DNA from 2 places in the Streptomyces sp. NPDC056296 genome. Region 1 is predicted to be linked to the other one. Evidence: riboswitches for the same ligand, from Rfam matches in the RefSeq annotation. Region 1 holds a riboswitch; the other holds the start of a gene.

Region 1 (7,061 bases):
TGGGTGTCACCGGTGTCGGCGCGGCGGGTGACCGAGTTGCTGTTGCCCGACTGGTTGCCGGCCGCGTCCTTGGCACGCACGTGGTAGGTGACCGTCGCGTCCGCCGGACGGGTGTCGGTGTAGGTGGTGACGTCGCCCGCGACCGTGGTCAGCAGGTCGCCGCCCGCGTAGATGTCGTAGCCGGTGACGGCCGTGTCGTCCGTGGCCTCGTTCCAGGTCAGTCTGATCTGACCGGTCGCCGGCTCGGTGAAGGAGAGGTTCGCGGGCGCGGTCGGGGCCTGTGTGTCGCCGGTCGCCGGGCCGTAGACCTCCAGCTCGGAGACCTGGGCGGCCGGCTGACCGGTGTTGGCCGTCACCAGGACGCGCACGTACCGCGTGGTCGTCGCGTCGAAGGTGATCGTGGCCGACTGGCCGCCCGCCGCGTCGAAGGCGTACGCCTTGGAGGCGGTCAGGTCGGTGAAGTCCGAGCCGTTGTCACTGCTCTGGATCTTCAGGGTCTGGCTGCGGGCCGGCCAGCCGTCCGGCAGGCGCAGCACGACGCGGTCGATCCGCCGGGACGAGCCGAGGTCGGCCTGGAGCCACTGGGGCAGGTCGTTGTTGGAACTCTCCCAGTAGGTGGCCTTGTTGCCGTCGTTTCCGTTCCCGGGCGTGTACGCCCCCGTGGAGCTGCTTGCCGTCAGCCGGCGGCCGGCGGCGAGGTTCGTGGACGCCTCCCCGGCCGCGTGCACTTCGAGCTCGGAGAGCTGGGCCGCCTGCCACCCGGTGTTCGCCGTGACATCGATCCGCACGAACCGCGTCCGAGTGGCGGGGAAGCTCACGGTGACCGTGTTGCCCGACCCCGGGCTGAAGGCGTAGGTGGCGGAACTCTTCAGTGTGCTGAAGCTCGTGCCGTCGGCGCTGCCCTGTACCGAGAGCGTCTGGTCGCGTCGCTCCCAGCCGGCGGGCAGTCTCAGGACGACCTCGTCGATCCGCTCGGTGGCACCGAGGTCGGTCTGCACCCACTGGGGCAGGCTGCCGCCGCCGCTCTGCCAGTACGAACCCTGGTTGCCGTCGGTGATGTTGGCGGCGCCGTACTCGCCGTGCGAGCTGCTCGCCGCCGTGGCGTCTCCCACGGCGATGTTGGGGCCACCCGCTGCCGTGGCCGACAGCAGCGGTCCTCCCAACGCCAGGAGACTGGTCGCGACCACGGTGCACAGGGCACGTGATCTCCAGTTCCGGTTTCTCATCTGTTCTGTCCCCGATCTCCGCCTCGCGCCGCATGGCCACGAGGCACGGCTCAGTCGGATGCGCTCATCAGGTAGACACTCAATGTTCTCCGTCATTTACGTTGAGCGCTCAGAGAGTTGCAGAGAACTGTCGAGTCGTCCACAGGAAAGGCAGGGCGATCTCAGCGCCGTGCGCAGCGGAGTGTTCTCTGTGATGACCGGGAGATCCCCGGTTGATGCCCCGGATCAGGGGCTTTCACGGGCTACGTCGGGTAGCCGCAAGCCACTGCCATTTCCCGCAAGATGCTTGCGGCCAGGGAGCCGGGGTGGGCGTCGTCCTGCTACTTGGCGGATGCCTGTGCGGTGGAGCCGCGGACGACGAGTTCGGGTTCGAAGAGCAGCTCGCCGTGGGGGACTTCGGTGCCCTGGATCTGTGCGCAGAGGAGGTCGACGGCGGCGCGTCCCATGGCCTCGATGGGCTGGCGGACGGTGGTGAGCGGGGGTTCGGTGCAGGTCATGAAGGCGGAGTCGTCGTAGCCGACGACGGAGATGTCGTGGGGGACGTGGAGTCCGCGTCGGCGGGCGGCGCGGACGGCGCCGAGGGCGAGGGGGTCGCTGGCGCAGATGATGCCGGTGACTCCGCGTTCCAGCAGGCGTGAGGCGGCTGCCTGGCCGCCTTCCAGGGAGAACATGGCCCGCTCGACGAACTCCTCGGGAAGTTCCGTGTGCATGGCCTCGGCCGCTTGCCGGGCGGCGGCCAGCTTCCTGCGGGAGGGGATGTGGTCGGAGGGGCCGAGCACCAGGCCGATGCGCTCGTGACCGAGGGACGCGAGGTGTCGCCAGGACTGCTCGACGGCCACGGCGTCGTCGCACGCGATGCACGGGAAGTGGAGGTTCTCGATGGAGGCGTTGATCAGCACCACCGGGATGTTGCGTTCCGCGAGCAGCCGGTAATGGTCGTGCGGGGCGTCGGCCTGGGCGAACAACCCGCCCGCGAAGACGACACCCGACACCTGCTGCTGCAGCAGCAGCTCGACGTAGTCGGCCTCGGAGACGCCGCCCTTGGTCTGGGTGCACAGCACCGGCGTCAGCCCCTGCTGGGCCAGGGCACCGCCGATGACCTCGGCGAAGGCGGGGAAGATCGGGTTCTGCAACTCCGGCAGCACCAGCCCCACCAGCCGCGCGCGCTCACCCCGCAACTGCGTCGGCCGCTCGTACCCGAGAACATCCAACGCACTCAGCACCGACTGCCGGGTCGCCTCGGAAACACCGGGCTTGCCATTGAGCACCCGGCTGACCGTGGCCTCGCTGACCCCAACCTTCTTGGCCACCTGGGCAAGTCGTCGCGTCACATCCGCAAGGCTAACGCAAGCTCCGTAAGCGGCTTGCTCTCCAGACGCATTGGGATGTTTGCTCCGACTGTGCAGCGTATGCCCCTTTCAGTCCACCCTGACCCGGGCGACGACCGGAAGGTGATCGCTTCCGGTGGCGGGGAGGGTGCGGATGTGGCCGACGGTCGCGGAGCGGGCCATGACCTGGTCGATCCGGGCCACCGGGAAGGTGGCGGGGAAGCTGAGCGCGAGGCCCCGCTCGGCCACGTTCAGGTGCGTCGTCAGCGGATCCAGCGCGCGGTCGTCGACCGTGCCGTTGAGGTCGCCCAGCAGGACGATCCGGCTCAGTCGCTCGGCCGCGACGGCGTCGCCCAGCAGGCCGGCGCTCTCGTCCCGCCAGGACGACGCGAGGCCGCTCGCCCGGACGCGGACCGAGGGCAGGTGCGCGACGTACACGGCGATCTCACCGTGCGGCGTGTGCACCGAGGACCGCAGTCCGCGGTTCCACTCCTCCGTGATGCCCCGGGGCTTGATGTCGAGCGGCCGGGCACCGGTGAGCGGATGCCTCGACCAGAGTCCGACCGTGCCCTGAACCGTCCGGTACGGGTACTCCGCGGCGAGAGTCTTCTCGTACACGTCCAGTGCCGGCGGCACCAGCTCCTGGAGCGCGATGAGGTCGGGCCCGGCATCGGCCAGTGCACGGGCCGTGCCCGCGGGGTCGGTGTTCTCGTCGCTGACGTTGTGCTGCACCACGACCAGGTCGGCGGCGCCGGGCTCCGGCGCGGGCAGGAGCAGTCCGCCGAAGAGGTACGTCCAGGCAGCCAGCGGCAGGAGCAGCGCCACCAGCGCGACGGCCGAGCGGCGCAGCAGCGCGAGGAGGAGCAGCACCACGATCACCAGGCCGAGCCACGGCAGGAACGATTCCAGCAGACTGCCCAGCCCGCCCACCGCATTGGGGACCACCCCGTGGAGCACCAGCAGGGCGGCCGTCAGCACCGCCGCCCCGGCGAGCACTCGCCCCCGCGCCCACACCGACCTGCCCCGCGTTTCCGTTCGTTCGACCATCGTTCCCGTCCACTCGTCCTTGCTCGTCAGGACGCCGCACCAGGTGGATCGGGTTCCGGTGCGGGGAGGCGCGAACGTTCCCGTGCTGCAAGAAGAACCGGAAAGTTGCAGAAATGACGCCACGTCACGTCCCGGCAGTCGGCCTCGTTCAAAGCCTTGACCGGTACAGAACAGTGCCCTTACGGTCACGACCGCAACACCTTGCAGTCATCTTGCAGAAATGTATTGCAAGGGTGCGCCGACTCCCCAGTCAGCCATCGATCGGCATCCAGGACACCCGCATCCTCACACGGGAGACTCCATGCACAGGAGCATCAGCAGAGCGCGAAGAAACACCGCCGCAGCACTTGCACTCACCGCCGGCGTGGCCGGCAGCCTCCTCACCACCGCGGTACCGGCGCAGGCTTCCCCGCCCGGCGACAAGGACGTCACCGCGGTGATGTTCGAATGGAAGTTCAGTTCGGTCGCCAAGGCGTGCACCGACACCCTCGGCCCGGCCGGCTACGGCTTCGTCCAGGTCTCCCCGCCTCAGGAGCACATCCAGGGCGGGCAGTGGTGGACCTCCTACCAGCCGGTCAGCTACAAGATCGCGGGCCGCCTCGGTGACCGCGGACAGTTCAAGAGCATGGTCGACACGTGTCACGCGGCGGGTGTGAAGGTCGTCGCCGACTCGGTCATCAACCATATGTCGGCCGGGAACGGCACCGGAACCGGCGGCTCGTCGTACACCAAGTACAACTATCCGGGCATCTACTCGGCGCCCGACTTCGACAACTGCACCTCGCAGATCAACGACTACCGCAACCGCTTCAACGTCCAGGAGTGCGAGCTGGTCGGGCTCGCGGACCTGGACACCGGCGAGGACTACGTCCGGGGCAGGATCGCCGGCTACCTCAACGACCTGCTGTCACTCGGCGTCGACGGCTTCCGGATCGACGCGGCCAAGCACATGGCCGCCGGAGACCTGGCCGACATCAAGTCCCGCCTCAGCAACCCGAACGTGTACTGGAAGCACGAGGCCATCCACGGTGCCGGCGAGGCCGTCTCCCCGACCGAGTACCTCGGCAGCGGCGACGTCCAGGAATTCCGCTACGGACGCGACCTCAAGCGCGTCTTCAACGGCGAGAACCTCGCGTACCTGAAGAACTTCGGCGAAGCCTGGGGCCACATGCCCTCGGACAAGTCCAACGTCTTCGTCGCCAACCACGACACCGAACGCAACGGCGAGACCCTCAGCTACAAGGACGGCGCCAACTACACCCTGGCCAACGTCTTCATGCTGGCCTGGCCGTACGGCAACCCCGACGTCCACTCCGGCTACGAGTTCTCCGACCGCGACGCGGGCCCGCCGAGCGGCGGCCAGGTGAACGCCTGCTACAGCGACGGCTGGAAGTGCCAGCACGCCTGGCGCGAGATCTCCTCCATGGTCGGCTTCCGCAACGCCGCCCGCGGCCAGTCGGTGACCGACTGGTGGGACAACGGCGGCGACCGGATCGCCTTCGGGCGCGGCTCCAAGGCGTACGTCGCCATCAACCACGAGGGCTCCTCGCTGACCCGTACGTTCCAGACGTCGCTGCCCGCCGGCGACTACTGCGACGTTCAGTCCGGCAAGGGTGTCACCGTCGACGGATCCGGCCGGTTCACCGCCACCCTCGGCGCCCACACGGCCGCGGCCCTGCACGTCAACGCCCGGAACTGCGACGGTGGCACCGCTCCCGACCCCGACCCGGTGACCTCCGGCGTGTCCTTCGCCGTCAACGCCTCCACCAACCCGGGCCAGAACATCTACGTGACCGGCAACAGGCCGGAACTGGGCAACTGGAACCCGGGCAGCGCCCTCAAGCTCGACCCGGCCGCCTATCCGGTGTGGAAACTGGACGTGGAGCTCCCCGAGGGCACGTCCTTCGAGTACAAGTACATCCGCAAGGACGAGGCAGGGAACGTGACCTGGGAAAGCGGCGCCAACCGCACCGCGACCGTCACCTCCACCAAAACCACACTCAACGACACCTGGCGCGGCTGACCCCGCCTGCCTCCTGTGGCCGTCCCCGCCTCTGTCGACGGGGACGGCCACAGCCGCCTGTGCCTTCCCCGTGGAGAGCGGGCGTGGGACAGGCGCTAAGCTGCAAGCGCCTCGCGGGGGAAGTCCGGTCGAAGTCCGGCGCTGACCCGCAACGGTAGGCGGAGCCCTCGAACAGGGTGGTTCCGTAAGCCCGATTACCCGCGGTGGTGAAGCTCCTGTCAATCGCCGTGGACTGCGAGAGGTGCTGCGCACGGCGCCCAGCGCCCGGGCCCGCTCCTTCGAACACGCAGGTGCACGGCCCGAGGCGAAAGCGATCCGCCTGTGGCCACGCTCCGCGACCGTAAACCCGTCGTACCGCACCAACGTACGAGCGGCGGACCCCCACCACCTCAGCGTGTCTCGCTGCCCCTGCTCGTGACGGCCCTGTGCGTCGCGCTCCCCGTCTCCCTGGCCTGCGGGGCGGGCATCGGGGCGTCGGGGCTCTCGTGGAGCGAGGCGCTGCACTACCTCTGGGCGGGGCTGACCGGCGGGGCCATCGCACCGGACGAGGTCTCCTCCTACACCATCGTGTGGGAACTCCGCTTCCCCCGCGCCGTGCTCGCGGCCGTCGTCGGTGCCGGTCTGGCATCCGTCGGCGTCGCCGTACAGGCCATGGTCCGCAACGCGCTCGCGGACCCGTTCGTACTCGGCATCTCCTCCGGCGCCGCCGTCGGAGCCAACGCCGTGCTCATCTTCGGCGCCTTCGGCGCTCTCGGTATCTGGGCGCTGTCCACGGCGGCGTTCGTCTCCGCGCTCGCCGCCATGACGCTGGTGTACGCGATCGCCCGGACCCCGAGGGGGCTGACGCCGCTCCGGCTGGTGCTGACCGGTACCGCGTTGTACTACGGGTTCTCGGCCGTGACCACGTTCATGGTGTTCGCCGCCGAACACGGTGAAGCGGCCCGGTCCGCGGTGATGTGGCTGCTCGGCAGTCTGGGCGGCGCGAGCTGGTCCTCCGTACCGATCGCCGCGGGCGCGGTACTCGGCGGCCTCGTCCACCTCGGCTGGTCGGCCCGGCGCCTGAACGCCCTCGCCATGGGCGACGAGACCGCTGCCGCGCTGGGCGTGGACCCCGGGCGGCTGCGCAAGGAACTGTTCCTCACCGCAGCCGCCGTCACCGGGGCCGTGGTCGCGGTCAGCGGGGCGATCGGCTTCGTGGGCCTGATGGTTCCGCACGCCGCCCGGATGCTGGTCGGGGCGGACCACCGCAGGCTGCTGGCCGTGGCCCCGCTGGCCGGCGCCGTGCTGCTGATCTGGGTGGACATCCTGTCGCGCGTGGTGCTCGCCCCGGCCGAGCTGCCGCTGGGCGTACTGACCGCCGCCATCGGCGTGCCCTGCTTCGTCCTGCTCATGCGCCGCCGCACCTACACCTTCGGAGGCGTGTGATGCAGATCGACA
Region 2 (7,061 bases), on a different contig from region 1:
CCATCCACTTGAAGCAGAACCCGGCCTTCTCGCGGATGGAGGGGATGTTCTCCACGGCCGCGAAGGCGGCGGCGCGGTCCTCCGGGTCGGGCAGGTAGGTGTCAAGGAGCGTCAGATAGAACTGGACGTGGACGGCCTCCTCGAAGAGCTGGCGGGACAGGTAGAGCCGCGCCTCGGGGGAGTTGATGTGCTTGTAGAGGGTGAGCACCAGGTTGTTCGCGACGATCGAGTCGCCGGTGGCGAAGAAGGCCACCAGCCGGCCGATCAGGTGCTGCTCCATGGGGCTGAGCTTCGCGAGGTCGGCGACGTCCGAGTGGAGGTCGACCTCCTCGACGTGCCAGGTGTTCTTGATGGCGTCCCGGTAGCGCTCGTAGAAGTCCGGGTAGCGCATGGGGCGCAGCGTCAGCTCGAAGCCCGGGTCGAGCAGGTTCTTGGTGGTGGTCTCGGTGGTCATTACTGGCAGGCCTCGCAGGACTCGGGGTTTTCCAGGGAGCAGGCGACCGCTTCGGGGTCCGGGCCGGCCTGCACGGGGACGGTGGTGGCTCGGGCGGCGGCGCGGGCGATGCGGGTCGCCGGGCGGGAGCGCAGGTAGTACGTGGTCTTCAGGCCCTGCTTCCAGGCGTACGCGTACATCGAGGAGAGCTTCCCGATGGTCGGCGTCTCCAGGAACAGGTTCAGCGACTGGGCCTGGTCGAGGTACGGGGTGCGGGCGGCGGCCATGTCGATCAGGCCGCGCTGCGGGATCTCCCAGGCGGTGCGGTACAGCGCGCGGACGTCCTCGGGGATCCAGGTGAAGTCCTGCACCGAGCCGCCCGCCTCGCGCAGCGCCTCGCGGGTGCGGGCGTCCCACACGCCGAGTCGCTTGAGGTCGTCCACCAGGTAGGAGTTGACCTGGAGGAATTCGCCCGACAGCGTCTCGCGCTTGAACAGGTTGGACACCTGCGGCTCGATGCACTCGTAGACGCCCGCGATGGAGGCGATGGTCGCCGTCGGGGCGATCGCGAGGAGCAGGGAGTTGCGCAGGCCGGTCGCGGCGATGCGCTCGCGCAGGGCCGCCCAGCGCTCCGGCCAGGCCTGCTCGACGCCGTAGTGGTCGGGGTGCAGCACCCCCCGGGCGGTACGGGTCTTCTCCCAGGCCGGCAGCGGGCCGTTGCGCTCGGCGAGGTCGGCGGAGGTCTCGTACGCGGCGAGCATGATGCGCTCGGCGATGCGGGTGGAGAGGGCCTTCGCCTCGGGCGAGTCGAAGGGCAGGCCCAGCTGGAAGAAGACGTCCTGGAGGCCCATCGCGCCGAGGCCCACCGGACGCCAGCGGGCGTTGGAGCGGCCCGCCTGCTCGGTCGGGTAGAAGTTGATGTCGACGACCCGGTCGAGGAAGGTGACGGCGGTGCGGACGGTGGCGTCCAGGCGCTCCCAGTCGATGTCCCGGGAAGCCGGGTCCACGAAGGCGCCCAGGTTCACCGAGCCCAGGTTGCAGACCGCCGTCTCCCCGTCGTCCGTGACCTCCAGGATCTCCGTGCAGAGGTTGGAGGAGTGGACGACGTGACCGGGCTCCGCGGTCTGGTTGGCGGTGCGGTTGGCGGTGTCCTTGAAGGTCATCCAGCCGTTGCCGGTCTGCGCGAGGGTGCGCATCATGCGGCCGTACAGCTCACGGGCGGGGAGGGTCTTGCGGGCCAGCCCCGCGGCCTCGGCCTCGCGGTACGCGGCGTCGAACTCCGCGCCCCACAGGTCGACCAGCTCGGGCACGTCGGCGGGCGAGAACAGCGACCACGGTCCGTCGGCGTCCACCCGGCGCATGAACTCGTCCGGCACCCAGTGCGCGAGGTTCAGGTTGTGCGTGCGGCGGGCGTCCTCACCGGTGTTGTCCCGCAGCTCCAGGAACTCCTCGATGTCGGCGTGCCAGGTCTCCAGGTAGACCGCCGCCGCGCCCTTGCGCCGGCCGCCCTGGTTCACGGCGGCGACCGAGGCGTCCAGCGTCTTCAGGAACGGGACGATGCCGTTGGAGTGACCGTTGGTGCCGCGGATCAGCGAACCCCGGGCGCGGACACGGGAGTAGGCGATGCCGATGCCGCCGGCGTGCTTGGAGAGGTTGGCGACCTGGTGATAGCGGTCGTAGATGGAGTCCAGCTCGTCCTTGGGGGAGTCCAGGAGGTAGCAGGACGACATCTGGGCGTGCCGGGTACCGGAGTTGAACAGGGTGGGGGAGGAGGGCAGGTAGTCGAGGCTGCTCATCAGCCCGTACAGCGCGGCCACCTCGTCGGCCGAACGCGTGCTGTCGTCCTCGGCGAGTCCGGCGGCCACCCGCAGCATGAAGTGCTGGGGCGTCTCGACGACCTCGCGGGTGATCGGGTGCCGGAGCAGGTAGCGGCTGTACACGGTGCGCAGGCCGAAGTAGCCGAAGCGGTCGTCGGCGGCCGGGTCGATCAGCGCGTCCAGGCGGTCCGCGTGCAGCCGTACGAACTCGGCGGTGCGGTCGGCGATCAGGCCCTCGCGGTGACCGGTGGCGACCGACCCGGTGAACGAGGTGACGCCCTGCGAGGCGGCCTCGGCGCGGATGCCGATGGTCAGCAGCCGGGCGGCCAGCCTGGAGTAGACCGGGTCCTCCGAGATGAGCCCGGCCGCCGCCTCCGTGGCGAGCTCCCGCAGCTCGGACTCGTCCGCACGGGCGGACCGGCCGCGCAGTGCGGCGGCGGCGACCCGGCCCGGGTCGGCGCCCGGGAGGTCGGCGGTCAGCTCGGTCAGGTTCCGCAGCAACGCGGCACCGGGCCCGTCGGGCCGCTCGGTCACCGGGGCCGCTGAAGTCGTCGCCGGGGTCGCTGAAACCGGGTCGGCTGGCGCGATGGTCACGTGGGGGCACTCCCTCGCTCGGCACGGGGCCTGGGGGAGGGCAGGGGCAGCTCACGAGCGCACGCGGCGTCGCGTCCACCGGCCCACTCCACGAGGCCCGGACGTCAGGCACCCGGACCGGGACGGTACGGGCGCACTGTCGGCAGGTCCTCGGACTGGACATGCGTGTGCACACGTGCGGAGACGCGCGGATACACACAAGTACACCGTTGCGGGACAGTTCCGGATTCGCACCGGATTCCCCTGCGGCGACAGCGAGCACGAGCATACATCTTGTGCCGGGTTCGGCGAGCACCCCCAGATGTTGTGTCGCGGAGGGGCCGTTGAGGGGTGGCGCTGGTGTCAGAGCGTCAGTTCATAGGTGAGGAGCGTGATGTCGTCGAGCTCCGGCAGCGGGTTCCAGTCGCGGTCGGGTGTGCGGGCGAAGCCCATCCGTTCGTAGAGGCGGTGGGCGCTGCGCATGGTGCGCTGGGTGGACAGCACGACGCGCGCGCAGCCCTCGACGGCCCGGGACCGGTCGACGCAGGTCCGTACGAGGGCCTCGCCCACCCCGCGTCCGCGTGCCTCGCGGGCGACGGCGAGCATCCGTATCTCGGCCTCGCCGGGCCGGGCGATGTCGGCCATGGGGCCGCCGGACGGCACGAAGGTCACGCCGCCGAGCACCCGGCCGTCCGCCGCGGCGACCAGCACCTCGGCGGCCGCCGCCCGCTTGGCCACGTTCCTCAGTTCGCCGAGGTACGCGTCGCTCTCCCCGAAGTCCAGGAGGCCGTCTTGTAGATAGGCCTGCGCGGTGATCTCACCGACGGTGCCGTACTCGTCCGCCGCCGCCTGCCGGATCACGAAGTCCATGACGACGAGTGTGCCCGACGGGTACGACAACGGGCCGCCGGATTTCTCCGACGGCCCGCCGCGTAGCAGGGACGGCGATCAGTGCGAGGTGCCCGCCGTGGCCGGCGGCAGCTCCACCTCGACGCCGGGGTCGCCCGCGTCCGCCGTGTAGTCGCTCGGCTTGGTCTCGTCGACGCCGTCGGGCGCCTTGAGAGCCCGCATGACGAAGGTCAGGACCACGGTGACCACGACGTTCAGCACGAAGGCGGTGAGGCCGATGTAGCCGATCTCGCCGATGCCCGGGATCTCCTCGGAGGAGCCGCCGAAGTGCTTCTGCGTCGGCGAGGCGACACCGTAGGCGGCGGCCGTGCCGTAGATCATGCCGACCGCCCAGCCGCCGAGCAGCGCCCAGCGGTGGAACCAGCGGGTGAACAGGCCGCCGACCAGCGCCGGGAAGGTCTGCAGGATCCAGATGCCGCCGAGCAGCTGGAAGTTGATCGCGACCGTCTTGTCCATGCCGAGGACGAAGACCAGCGCGCCCACCTTCACCAGCAGGGACGTCAGCTTGGAGACCTTCGTCTCCTGGGCCGGGGTGGCGTCCGGCTTGATGAAGTCCTTGTAGATGTTGCGGGTGAAGAGGTTCGCGGCCGCGATCGACATGATCGCCGCCGGGACCAGGGCGCCGATGCCGATCGCCGCGAAGGCCACGCCGGCGAACCAGTCCGGGAACATGTTCTCGAACAGCTGCGGGATCGCCAGCTGCCCGTTCTCCACCTTGACCCCGGCCGCGATCGCCATGAAGCCCAGCAGCGCGAGCAGGCCCAGCATCAGCGAGTACAGCGGCAGGATCGTGGTGTTGCGGCGGATCACCTCACGGCTGCGCGAGGACAGCGTCGCGGTGATCGAGTGCGGGTACATGAAGAGCGCGAGCGCCGAGCCGAGCGCCAGGGTGGCGTATGTCCACTGGCCGCCGTGGTCCGGCACCAGTCCGCCCTTGCCCGACTCGCTGAACTTGTCGTTCGCCGCGGCGAAGATGTCGTCGAACCCGCCGAGCTTGATCGGGATGTAGATGATCGCCACCGCGATCACGATGTAGATCAGCGTGTCCTTCACGAACGCGATCAGCGCGGGCGCGCGCAGTCCCGACGAGTAGGTGTACGCCGCCAGCACACCGAAGGCGATCAGCAGCGGCAGGTCCTTGATGAACCAGTTGGTGTCCTTCCCGCCGCCGACGCCCATCACGTCAAGGACGGCCTGGATGCCGACCAGCTGGAGCGCGATGTACGGCATCGTGGCGAGGATGCCGGTGACGGCGACCGCGAGGGACAGCCCCTTCGAGCCGAACCGGCCGCGTACGAAGTCCGAGGTCGTCACGTACCCGTGCTTGTGGGAGACCGACCACAGCCGCGGCAGGAAGGTGAAGATCAGCGGGTAGACCAGGATCGTGTACGGCACCGCGAAGAAGCCGGCCGCGCCCGCCGCGTAGATCGCCGCCGGTACGGCCACGAAGGTGTACGCGGTGTACAGGTCGCCGCCCAGCAGGAACCAGGTGACCCAGGTGCCGAACGAGCGGCCGCCGAGGCCCCACTCGTCGAGGCTCTGCTCGTTCGCGGCCCGGCGCCAGCGGGCGGCCAGGAAGCCCATGGCGGTGACGAGGACGAAGAAGAAGATGAAGACGGCGAGTGCGACGCCGTTCACGCCGTCGTTCACTTGGCCCCGCCTTCCCGGCGGGCGCGCTGGTCACGCTGCCACAGCTTGTACGCGATCACCGTGAGCACGGTGGAGACGATCACCCACGCCATCTGGTACCAGTAGAAGAACGGGATGCCTATGAAGGCCGGGTCCGTCTTCGCGTACGAGCCGACCCACAGCATGGCGACGAACGGTGCGACAAGGCAGAGGCCGATGACGACGCGCACCGGCGTCACCGTCGGCCCTCTGCTCACTTCTGGGGCTTGTGACATGCGGTGGCTCCGTCCCCTCGCTGATCACCTCGTGCAGTGCGCACGAAATGTAGGTGACGGTGTCGATACAGCGGAAGACCTCGTCCGTATATCGGTCCTGAACTGCAACTTCGCGGTCACACGTGCGGGGATTTGCCTGAAACGCCCCGCGGCCGACGTCAGTCCTGGGGCCGCTTCAGTCGGGCCACGAACTTGTAGCGGTCGCCCCGGTACACCGAGCGCACCCATTCCACCGGCTGGCCCGTCCGGTCCTGCGAGTGCCGGGAGAGCATCAGCATGGGCAGGCCGACGTCGGTGCCGAGCAGGCCGGCCTCGCGCGGGGTGGCCAGGGAGGTCTCGATGGTCTCCTCGGCCTCGGCGAGATGGACGTCGTACACCTCGGCGAGCGCGGTGTAGAGGGACGTGTACTTCACCAGGGAGCGGCGCAGCGCCGGGAAGCGCTTGGCGCTGAGGTGGGTGGTCTCGATGGCCATCGGCTCCCCGTTGGCCATGCGCAGCCGCTCGATACGCAGCACCCGCCCGCCGGCCGTGATGTCCAGCAGTCCGGCGAGCCGGTCGTCGGCGGTGATGTAGCCGATGTCCAGCAGCTGCGAGGTGGGTTCGAGTCCCTGCGCCCGCATGTCCTCGGTGTACGAGGTGAGTTGCAGGGCCTGCGACACCTTGGGCTTGGCGACGAAGGTGCCCTTGCCCTGGATGCGCTCCAGGCGGCCCTCGACGACCAGTTCCTGAAGGGCCTGGCGCACGGTCGTGCGCGAGGTGTCGAACTCCGCGGCCAGCGTGCGCTCCGGCGGGACCGGCGTACCCGGCGCCTGCGTCCGGGTCATGTCGAGCAGATGCTTCTTCAGACGGTAGTACTTGGGCACGCGCGCGGTACGGACGGTCGCCCCACCCTCGTTCTCCGCACTGCTGACGTCGGTGCTCATGCTCTGCCTTCCCGGCTCCGGGTGCCGAAGCGACCGCTATCCCTGTCGGCCACGGCTCACATCGTGGCACGGCTCCGTGCCGGGTTGGTTGGCCCCGCACGCTCCGTGATCCCTTCTGTATACCTCCGGGACCCTCGTTGGTCTAGTCCACAGCGCCGACCGGCGTCGCTGGTACGCGCGTTCGGAACCGTACCGGCACGTCATTCGGTGGGTGGTGGTACATCCGGTCCGGGTCCGCCCGATCTGCCGCTTGCGCAATGAAAGGTCCCTGCATATCTCGGTCGCATCACGGACGCGAGGAGCCCGGTTGAACACCCTTGACAGCCCTATTGGTCTGGGCCAAGCTCCCCGTACTGGTCTACACCATTGGTCCAGGTCCCGGCCCCATGGGCGGTCCGCGTCGACGAGCAACCGCGGGGAGGCAGGGGGGTTGTGTGGCATCCCTGAGGAGGGTTGGCGTGAAGCGCAAGCTGATAACCGCGATCGGTATCGCGGGCATGAT

What was found. A riboswitch is a leader RNA that binds a small molecule or an ion and turns the genes downstream of it on or off. The one in region 1 is predicted to bind cobalamin.
Region 2: linked by a shared signal. The riboswitch ahead of ACFCZF_RS14665 (ribonucleoside-diphosphate reductase subunit alpha) and the one ahead of ACFCZF_RS32760 (FecCD family ABC transporter permease) in region 1 are both predicted to bind cobalamin.

The regions. Positions count from the first base shown of each region.
Region 1 is NZ_JBHJRX010000058.1:861-7,921, reverse strand. It holds gene ACFCZF_RS32780 (discoidin domain-containing protein) at 1-1,226, opposite strand, end outside; gene ACFCZF_RS32775 (LacI family DNA-binding transcriptional regulator) at 1,547-2,557, opposite strand; gene ACFCZF_RS32770 (endonuclease/exonuclease/phosphatase family protein) at 2,645-3,601, opposite strand; gene ACFCZF_RS32765 (carbohydrate-binding module family 20 domain-containing protein) at 3,903-5,624, shown strand; cobalamin riboswitch at 5,709-5,844, shown strand; gene ACFCZF_RS32760 (FecCD family ABC transporter permease) at 5,946-7,049, shown strand; gene ACFCZF_RS32755 (ABC transporter ATP-binding protein) at 7,049-7,061, shown strand, end outside.
Region 2 is NZ_JBHJRX010000016.1:119,088-126,148, reverse strand. It holds gene ACFCZF_RS14670 (ribonucleotide-diphosphate reductase subunit beta) at 1-454, opposite strand, end outside; gene ACFCZF_RS14665 (ribonucleoside-diphosphate reductase subunit alpha) at 454-2,844, opposite strand; cobalamin riboswitch at 2,968-3,129, opposite strand; gene ACFCZF_RS14660 (GNAT family N-acetyltransferase) at 3,187-3,693, opposite strand; gene mctP (monocarboxylate uptake permease MctP) at 3,772-5,382, opposite strand; gene ACFCZF_RS14650 (DUF3311 domain-containing protein) at 5,379-5,636, opposite strand; gene ACFCZF_RS14645 (GntR family transcriptional regulator) at 5,795-6,559, opposite strand; gene ACFCZF_RS14640 (extracellular solute-binding protein) at 7,018-7,061, shown strand, end outside.